DNA from 3 places in the Streptomyces sp. V4I23 genome. Region 2 is predicted to be linked to each of the others. Evidence: predicted binding sites of a transcription regulator. Region 2 holds the regulator's gene; each other region holds the start of a gene.

Region 1 (3,274 bases), 2.1 Mb from region 2:
TGTGCGGGCGGGGACGGGCAGGCCCCGCGTCCGGCGCCGTCCGCCGCGGGGCGTCAGGCCGAGCGGGGTCCGGCGGCGCAGAAGCAGGCGGCGGGCCCGTCCGGTGCGCTGTCCGCGTACGCCGGAAAGGTCAGGCGGGCTCAGGCCAAACGGGCCGCGGCGGCGAAGAAGTGGGGCCTGGAGCAGACCCCGCTCGCCGCGCCCCCGCCGCCCGCCGTCAAGCCGAGGATCACCACCCGCAAGGGCTTCGAGGTCGAGGGCGGCGACGAACTGCCGCCGGTCTTCACCACCGTTCCGACCAAGGAGAAGATCGTCTTCCTGACGATCGACGACGGCGCGGAGAAGGACCCCGAGCTGCTGCGGATGATGTCCGAACTGCAGATCCCGTACAGCGCCTTCCTCAGCGACTACGTGATCGACGACGACTACGACTACTTCGAGAAGATGCGGGACCGCGGCGTCGCGCTGCACAACCACACCCTCAACCACCCCTATCTGCCCGGCCTTTCGTACTCCGCCCAGAAGCGGGAGATCTGCAGCCAGCAGGACAGGCTGCAGAAGCGGTACGGCACGCGCCCGCGGCTGTTCCGCCCGCCGTACGGGAGCTACAACAAGGACACGCTGCGCGTCGCGAAGTCCTGCGGGATCGAGGCTGTGCCGCTGTGGGCGTCCGAGGCGTTCCCCGATCGCATGGAGTGGCGCGAATGGGACCGGGACCTGCACCCCGGCGACATCGTCCTCACCCACTTCCGGGGCCGTGGGGAGTGGAAGGGCACGATGCCGGACATGATCCGGCGGGTCATGCGGACCGTGACCGCCAAGGGCTACGCCGTGGCGAAGCTGGAGGACTACGTGTGAGCCGTGCGCACCGGCTGCCGACGACCCGGCGAGGAGCCGGGCCGCACGGCGGCGCGGAGGACGCCGCTCGCCGCGGGCGGCACGGCCGTCGGGGGAGCGGCCGGGACCGGATCAGGCCGCCACGCGGCGCTGCATTGGCACTCCGCTTGACCGAGTGCTAATCGCAGTCATAGTCTCGCTCCTGGCACTCCCCACCGGAGAGTGCCAACACAGCGACGGGCAGGTCCGGCACCCGCGACGACGGATCCACCTGGTCGCCACCTCAGATCAGTTAACCCCGTGAGATCTCCGAAGGGGGAGGTCGGATCGTGACGACCACCAGCTCCAAGGTTGCCATCAAGCCGCTCGAGGACCGCATTGTGGTCCAGCCGCTCGACGCCGAGCAGACCACGGCTTCTGGCCTGGTTATCCCGGACACCGCCAAGGAGAAGCCCCAGGAGGGCGTCGTCCTGGCCGTGGGCCCGGGCCGCTTCGAGAACGGCGAGCGCCTTCCGCTCGACGTGAACGTCGGCGACGTGGTGCTGTACAGCAAGTACGGCGGCACCGAAGTGAAGTACAGCGGCGAGGAGTACCTCGTCCTCTCGGCCCGCGACGTGCTCGCGATCGTCGAGAAGTAATTCCTGCTTCACCCGGCAGATTTGCTTTGAGCTGCGCCCCTGGCCACCCCGCTGACGCCGGGCGGCGAGGGGCGCGGTTCTTTTGAACACGATTTCCGAGAGGGCTGAATCGCTCCCATGGCGAAGATCCTGAAGTTCGACGAGGACGCCCGTCGCGCCCTCGAGCGCGGCGTCAACAAGCTTGCCGACACGGTCAAGGTGACGATCGGCCCCCGCGGCCGCAACGTCGTCATCGACAAGAAGTTCGGCGCGCCCACCATCACCAACGACGGTGTCACGATCGCCCGCGAGGTCGAGGTCGAGGACCCGTACGAGAACCTCGGCGCCCAGCTGGTGAAGGAGGTGGCGACCAAGACCAACGACATCGCGGGTGACGGTACGACCACCGCCACCGTGCTGGCCCAGGCCCTGGTCCGCGAGGGCCTGCGCAACGTCGCCGCCGGCGCCTCCCCGGCCGCCCTGAAGAAGGGCATCGACGCCGCGGTCAAGGCCGTGTCCGAGGAGCTCCTCGCGACCGCCCGCCCGATCGAGGACAAGGCCGACATCGCCGCCGTGGCCGCGCTCTCCGCGCAGGACCAGCAGGTCGGCGAGCTCATCGCCGAGGCGATGGACAAGGTGGGCAAGGACGGTGTCATCACCGTCGAGGAGTCCAACACCTTCGGCCTGGAGCTCGACTTCACCGAGGGCATGGCCTTCGACAAGGGCTACCTGTCCCCGTACATGGTGACCGACCAGGAGCGTATGGAGGCCGTCCTCGACGACCCGTACATCCTGATCCACCAGGGCAAGATCTCCTCCATCCAGGACCTGCTCCCGCTGCTGGAGAAGGTCATCCAGGCGGGTGGCTCCAAGCCGCTGCTGATCATCGCCGAGGACGTCGAGGGCGAGGCTCTGTCGACCCTGGTCGTGAACAAGATCCGCGGCACGTTCAACGCGGTGGCCGTCAAGGCCCCCGGCTTCGGCGACCGCCGCAAGGCGATGCTCGGCGACATGGCCACCCTCACCGGTGCCACCGTCATCGCCGAGGAGGTCGGCCTCAAGCTCGACCAGGCCGGTCTGGACGTGCTGGGCACCGCCCGCCGTGTCACCGTCACCAAGGACGACACCACCATCGTCGACGGTGGCGGCAACTCCGAGGACGTGCAGGGCCGCATCAACCAGATCAAGGCCGAGATCGAGACCACGGACTCCGACTGGGACCGCGAGAAGCTCCAGGAGCGCCTCGCGAAGCTGGCCGGCGGCGTGTGCGTGATCAAGGTCGGCGCCGCCACCGAGGTGGAGCTGAAGGAGAAGAAGCACCGTCTGGAGGACGCCATCTCCGCGACCCGCGCCGCGGTCGAGGAGGGCATCGTCTCCGGTGGTGGCTCCGCGCTCGTCCACGCCGTGAAGGTGCTCGAGGGCAACCTGGGCAAGGAGGGCGACGAGGCCACCGGTGTCGCCGTCGTCCGCCGCGCCGCCGTCGAGCCGCTGCGCTGGATCGCGGAGAACGCCGGCCTCGAGGGCTACGTCATCACCGCCAAGGTCGCGGAGCTCGAGGCGGGCCAGGGCTTCAACGCCGCCACCGGCGAGTACGGCGACCTCGTGAAGGCCGGCGTCATCGACCCGGTCAAGGTCACGCGCTCCGCCCTGGAGAACGCCGCTTCCATCGCCTCGCTGCTGCTCACGACCGAGACTCTGGTCGTCGAGAAGCCGGCCGAGGAGGAGGCCGAGGCGGGCCACGGCCACGGTCACGGCCACAGCCACTGACGTACGGGCCTCACGGCCGTACGAGCCTCACGGCGCCTGAGACGCCGATGACG
Region 2 (3,274 bases):
GGGCCCGGGGCGAACTCCGCGACGATCGACGGGAGATCGTCGATGCCCTCCAGGTACTCCACGACCACGCCCTCGATGCGCAGGTCGTCTCCCCACACCCGTTCCACGAGCTCGGCGTCGTGGCGGCCCTCCACGTAGATCCGGCCGGCGCGGGCGACCCGGGCGCGGGCGCCGGGGACCGCGACCGAGCCCGAGGCCGTACGCGCGGGGCGGGCCGGCGCCGGCGCGGACGGGCGGACCAGCGTGACGACCTTGCCCTCCAGCAGGAAGCCCCTCGGCTCCAGCGGGAAGACCCGGTGCTTGCCGAAGCGGTCCTCCAGCGTCACGGTGCCCGCCTCGCAGCGGATCACCGCTCCGCAGAAGCCGGTCGCGACCTCCTCCAGCACGAGGTCGGGCTCCGCGGGGACCTCCGGGACCGGTGCCGACCGCTTCCACGGAGGTGTCAGGTCAGGGCTGTAGCTGCGCATGTCGGATGACGATACGACCGGTCGCCCTACGACACGCCGAAGCGCGCGGCGAGCTCGTCACGCTGCGTCCGCACGAACGCCGCGTCCACCGCCGCCCCGTGCCCCGGCACGTACAGCGCGTCCTCGCCGCCGAGCGCGAGCAGGCGGTCGAGCGCCGCCGGCCAGCGCGAGGTGATCGCGTCCGGGCCCGCCTGCGGCTCGCCCGACTCCTCCACCAGGTCGCCGCAGAAGACGACCTCCGGCTCGCCGGGTACGAACAGCGCGAGGTCGTGGCCGGAGTGGCCCGGGCCGACGTTGGCCAGCAGCACCCGGCGGCCGCCCAGATCGAGCGTGTACTCCCCGCTCACCAGGTGGTGCGGCAGCGCCAGCAGATCGGCCGCCTCCGCCGCCGCGGCCGCCGGGACCCCGTGCCGCACCGCGTCGGCGCGGATCGCGTCGCGTTCGCGGCGCAGCAGCGCGTCCATGCCGACCGCCCCGTAGATCTCCGCACCGGCGAACGCCGCCGTGCCCAGCACGTGATCGAAGTGCGGGTGGCTCAGTGCGATGTACGTCACGCGGCGCCCGCCCGCCAGCGCCTGCGCCTGTACGCGGAGCTCGGCGCCCTCGCGGATCGTCGAGCCCGTGTCGTACAGCAGGACGTGTTCCTCGCCCAGCACCAGGCCGACGGTCGCGTCCCAGGCCGGCATCCTGCGCTGGCCGACTCCGTCGGCCAGCCGTTCCCACCCGAAGTCTTCCCAAGCGGCGTCCATACGGCGACGCTATCCGCATCGACCAGCACAGGTCTCGCGGTAGCGTGGTCGGCCGCCCTTGCTAGGGGCGTACCCCGCCGCCGTACACTGGCCGGGGGGAAGCTGGCACTCGGCCGTATCGAGTGCCAGGACACACACCGAGACCGGCAGCTGGAGGTGCGCGAGATGCTCAGCGAACGCAGACTCGAAGTCCTGCGCGCCATCGTCCAGGACTACGTCGGCACCGAGGAGCCCGTCGGTTCCAAGGCGCTGACGGAGCGGCACAAGCTCGGTGTCTCCCCCGCCACCGTCCGCAACGACATGGCCGTGCTGGAGGAGGAGGGCTACATCGCCCAGCCCCACACCAGCGCCGGCCGCATCCCCACGGACAAGGGCTACCGGCTGTTCGTCGACAAGCTGGCCGGCGTCAAGCCGCTGTCGTCCCCCGAGCGCCGGGCCATCCAGAACTTCCTGGACGGAGCCGTCGACCTCGATGACGTCGTGGGCCGCACGGTCCGCCTGCTCGCGCAGCTGACCCGGCAGGTCGCCGTCGTCCAGTACCCCTCGCTGACCCGCTCGACGGTCCGGCACGTGGAGCTGCTGTCGCTGGCTCCCGCCCGGCTGATGCTCGTGCTGATCACGGACACCGGCCGGGTCGAGCAGCGGATGGTCGACTGCCCCGCGCCGTTCGGCGAGACCTCGCTGGCCGACCTGCGGGCCCGGCTCAACAGCCGCGTCGTCGGCCGCCGCTTCGCGGACGTGCCGCAGCTCGTGCAGGACCTGCCCGAGTCGTTCGAGACGGAGGACCGCGGCACGGTCTCCACCGTGCTCGCGACCCTGCTGGAGACGCTGGTCGAGGAGACCGAGGAGCGGCTGGTGATCGGCGGCACCGCCAATCTCACCCGCTTCGGACACGACTTCCCCCTGACGATCAGGCCGGTGCTGGAGGCGCTGGAGGAGCACGTCGTGCTGCTCAAGCTGCTCGGCGAGGCCAAGGAATCGGGCGTGACCGTGAGGATCGGGCATGAGAATGCCCACGAGGGACTGAACTCCACGTCCGTCGTCTCGGTCGGCTACGGTTCGGGCGGCGAGGCAGTCGCCAAACTCGGCGTGGTCGGACCGACCCGCATGGACTACCCCGGAACGATGGGAGCGGTACGCGCAGTGGCACGTTACGTCGGACAGATCCTGGCGGAGTCGTAAGTGGCCACGGACTACTACGCCGTACTCGGCGTGCGCCGCGACGCATCGCAGGACGAGATCAAGAAGGCCTTCCGCCGCCTCGCGCGCGAACTCCACCCGGACGTGAATCCGGACCCGAAGACGCAGGAGCGCTTCAAGGAGATCAACGCCGCGTACGAGGTGCTCTCGGACCCGCAGAAGAAGCAGGTCTACGACCTCGGCGGTGACCCTCTGTCCCAGGCCGGCGGCGGTGGCGCGGGCGGCTTCGGCGCGGGCGGCTTCGGGAACTTCTCGGACATCATGGACGCCTTCTTCGGCACGGCGTCGCAGCGCGGACCCCGTTCGCGTACGCGGCGCGGCCAGGACGCCATGATCCGCCTGGAGGTCGAGCTCAACGAGGCGGCCTTCGGCACGACGAAGGACATCCAGGTCGACACGGCCGTGGTGTGCACGACGTGCTCCGGCGAGGGCGCGGCGCCCGGCACCTCCGCGCAGACCTGTGACATGTGCCGCGGCCGCGGTGAGGTCTCGCAGGTGACGCGGTCCTTCCTGGGCCAGGTCATGACGTCCCGTCCGTGTCCGCAGTGCCAGGGCTTCGGCACCGTCGTGCCGACCCCGTGCCCGGAGTGCGCGGGAGACGGCCGGATCCGGTCGCGTCGCACGCTCACCGTGAAGATCCCCGCGGGTGTCGACAACGGCACGCGCATCCAGCTGGCGGGCGAGGGCGAGGTCGGCCCGGGCGGCGGCCCCGCCGGTGACCTGTACGTCGAGATCCACGAGATCGCGCACCCGGTCTTCCAGCGGCGCGGCGACGACCTGCACTGCACGGTGACGATCCCCATGACGGCGGCGGCACTGGGCACGAAGTGCCCGCTGGAGACGCTCGACGGCATGGAG
Region 3 (3,274 bases), 980 kb from region 2:
GCGGGGCCTCCAGCGCGAGCTTCACGGCGTTGGCGCCGGTCGCCTCGTCGCCCTGGAGCTCGAGCTTCTCGAAGACCGAGGAGGCCTGGATCAGCGCCACGCCACCACCGGCGACGATGCCCTCCTCGACGGCCGCCTTCGCGTTGCGAACGGCGTCCTCGATGCGGTGCTTGCGCTCCTTGAGCTCGACCTCGGTCGCGGCGCCGGCCTTGATGACGGCCACGCCGCCGGCCAGCTTCGCGAGGCGCTCCTGGAGCTTCTCACGGTCGTAGTCCGAGTCGCTGTTCTCGATCTCGGCGCGGATCTGGTTGACGCGACCGGCAACCTGGTCGCTGTCACCGGCACCGTCGACGATCGTGGTCTCTTCCTTGGTGATCACGACCTTGCGGGCGCGGCCCAGCAGGTCCAGGCCGGCGTTCTCGAGCTTGAGGCCGACCTCCTCGGAGATGACCGTGCCGCCCGTGAGGATGGCGATGTCGTTCAGCATGGCCTTGCGGCGGTCGCCGAAGCCCGGGGCCTTGACGGCGACGGACTTGAAGGTGCCGCGGATCTTGTTCACGACGAGCGTGGACAGGGCCTCGCCCTCGACGTCCTCGGCGATGATCAGCAGCGGCTTGCCGGACTGCATGACCTTCTCCAGCAGCGGAAGGAGGTCCTTCACGTTGCCGACCTTGGAGTTGACGATCAGGATGTACGGGTCGTCGAGGGACGCCTCCATACGCTCCATGTCGGTGGCGAAGTACGCCGAGATGTAGCCCTTGTCGAAGCGCATACCCTCGGTGAGCTCCAGCTCCAGACCGAAGGTCTGGGACTCCTCGACGGTGATGACGCCTTCCTTGCCGACCTTGTCCATGGCCTCGGCGATGAGCTCACCGATCTGGGTGTCGGCGGCGGAGATGGAGGCCGTGGAAGCGATCTGCTCCTTGGTCTCGACATCCTTCGCCTGCTCGAGCAGGGCGCCGGAGACGGCCTCGACGGCCTTCTCGATGCCGCGCTTGAGGGCCATCGGGTTGGCGCCGGCGGCCACGTTGCGCAGACCCTCGCGGACGAGCGCCTGGGCGAGAACGGTCGCGGTGGTCGTACCGTCACCGGCGACGTCGTCCGTCTTCTTGGCGACTTCCTTGACCAGCTCGGCGCCGATCTTCTCGTACGGGTCCTCGAGCTCGATCTCCTTGGCGATGGACACACCATCGTTGGTGATCGTGGGGGCGCCCCACTTCTTCTCGAGGACGACGTTGCGACCCTTGGGGCCAAGGGTGACCTTGACGGCGTCGGCGAGCTGGTTCATCCCGCGCTCGAGACCGCGCCGTGCCTCCTCGTCGAACGCGATGATCTTGGCCATGTGAAGTGGTCCTCCCGGACTGGGGTGGATTGCTTCGGATCGCATTCGGCGCCCGCGACGGACGGCCTGCGCGCCGTGTGGTTCCTTGCCCCACCCGGCCTGCGGACCTCACCGACCCGATCCAAGTTCTGTCACTCTCACTGGGAGAGTGCTAACGCCAATGATTAGCACTCGCCCCCGGAGAGTGCAAGCGCCTCACGCTCACGGCGCACGGCGGGCGGCCCTCACGGCGCACGGCGGGCGGCTCTCACGGCGGCTCTCCCGGCGGCCCTCACGGCGGCTCTCACGGCGGCCCTCACGGCGAGGGCCACGGCGGACCTCGCGACGAAGCACGAGGGGCCCGCGTCCCGGTCTGTCGGGATGCGGACCCCTCGTGCGTGAGTGCGTCGGTGGCCGAACGCGCCTGGATCAGTTGGATCAGACGGCGAGCTTGACCATGTCAGCCTGCGGACCCTTCTGGCCCTGCGAGATCTCGAACTCGACTCGCTGACCCTCTTCAAGGGTGCGGTATCCGTCCATCTGGATCGCACTGTAGTGGACGAAAACATCCGCACCACCGTCGACCGCGATGAAGCCGTACCCCTTCTCCGCGTTGAACCACTTGACGGTGCCCTGAGCCATGCCTAACTCCCCTATTACTGGCCCTTGCACAGGACCGCACTTCGCGGACCCGGGTCAGACCTCACCCCAGCAGGAGGGGTGTGCGCCGGAACGCGTCGACCGCGGCTGAATGTATCTGCCCAACTGCCCTCTGCAACAGGTCAATCGGACGAGAAATCTGGGCAGGACCGATCGGCCGATCCATGCGAATTCATTGAATTCCGGGGCAAGTCGGGCCCGGCAAAGTGCCACTTTCGACGCAATTCGATCGCTTACTTTGGCGCATTCTTGTGGAGCGGGAACGCATTGCCGAGCGGCCGGCGGAGGGGGCTTCCCAGACTCTACCGCGCTCAACCATGCAGAATTGCCCCCTCCGCTTCTCTCGCGGAGGGGGCAATACCGATAACGCGGGGTGACGCGGAGGAGATCAGCCGCCGGCGACGGCGGGGATGATCGAGACGCCCGCACCGTCCGGCGTCGCCGTCTCCAGGCCCTGCTCGAAGCGGACGTCGTCGTCGTTCACGTACACGTTGACGAAGCGGCGCAGCTTGCCCTGGTCGTCCAGGACGCGGGCCGCGATGCCCGTGTGGTTCTTCTCCAGGTCCGCGATGACCTCGGCCAGGGTCGCGCCCTCGGCGGGAACCTCGGCCTGCCCGCCCGTGTACGTGCGGAGGATGGTGGGGATACGGACGTTGACGCTCATGCGAGGCCAGCCTCTCGGAAAGAGTCCAGGTTGGGTCGGATGACAGCGGTCATACCCGTCGTGGGCGCCACCGCGTCGAGGGTCTTGAGGCCGTCACCCGTGTTGACGACGACCGTGGTCAGGGACGGGTCGATGGCACCGGCCTCGATCAGCTTCTTCGCCACACCGAGGGTCGTGCCGCCGGCGGTCTCCGTGAAGATGCCCTCCGTGCGGGCCAGCAGCTTGATCGCGTCCACGATCTGCTCGTCGGTGACGTCCTCGACCGCGCCGCCGGTGCGGCGGCAGATGTCCAGGACGTACGGGCCGTCGGCCGGGTTGCCGATCGCCAGGGACTTGGCGATGGTGTCGGGCTTCTGCGGCTTGACCACGTCGTGGCCCGCCTTGAAGGCTACGGACACCGGGGAGCAGCCCTCGGCCTGGGCGCCGAAGATCTTGTAGGGCTTGTCCTCGACCAGACCCAGCTTGATCAGCTCCTGCAGCCCCTTGTCGATCTTGGTGAGCTGGGAGCCGGAGGCGATCGGGATGACGATCTGGTCGGGCAGCCGCCAGCCGAGCTGCTCGCAGATCTCGTACGCGAGCGTCTTGGAGCCCTCGGCGTAGTACGGGCGGAGGTTGACGTTCACGAAGCC

What was found. Region 2 encodes HrcA, which represses chaperone genes, less so after heat shock. Its sites were predicted from a motif close to TTNGCACTCNGNNNNNCNGAGTGCNAA; they were not measured.
Region 1: groL (chaperonin GroEL) is a predicted target of HrcA. The motif match lies at 1,557-1,583, and genes of this name have one in related genera.
Region 3: groL (chaperonin GroEL) is a predicted target of HrcA. The motif match lies at 1,471-1,497, and genes of this name have one in related genera.

What each region holds. Positions count from the first base shown of each region.
Region 1 covers NZ_JAUSZW010000004.1:3,240,320-3,243,593, reverse strand. Annotated here, with positions in the region: gene QFZ82_RS16750 (polysaccharide deacetylase family protein) at 1-858, shown strand, start outside; gene groES (co-chaperone GroES) at 1,167-1,475, shown strand; gene groL (chaperonin GroEL) at 1,593-3,221, shown strand.
Region 2 covers NZ_JAUSZW010000004.1:5,358,519-5,361,792, forward strand. Annotated here, with positions in the region: gene QFZ82_RS26580 (DUF3097 domain-containing protein) at 1-467, opposite strand, end outside; gene QFZ82_RS26585 (MBL fold metallo-hydrolase) at 494-1,216, opposite strand; gene hrcA (heat-inducible transcriptional repressor HrcA) at 1,382-2,398, shown strand; gene dnaJ (molecular chaperone DnaJ) at 2,399-3,274, shown strand, end outside.
Region 3 covers NZ_JAUSZW010000004.1:4,381,160-4,384,433, reverse strand. Annotated here, with positions in the region: gene groL (chaperonin GroEL) at 1-1,342, opposite strand, end outside; gene QFZ82_RS22245 (cold-shock protein) at 1,760-1,963, opposite strand; gene QFZ82_RS22240 (MoaD/ThiS family protein) at 2,370-2,645, opposite strand; gene thrC (threonine synthase) at 2,642-3,274, opposite strand, start outside.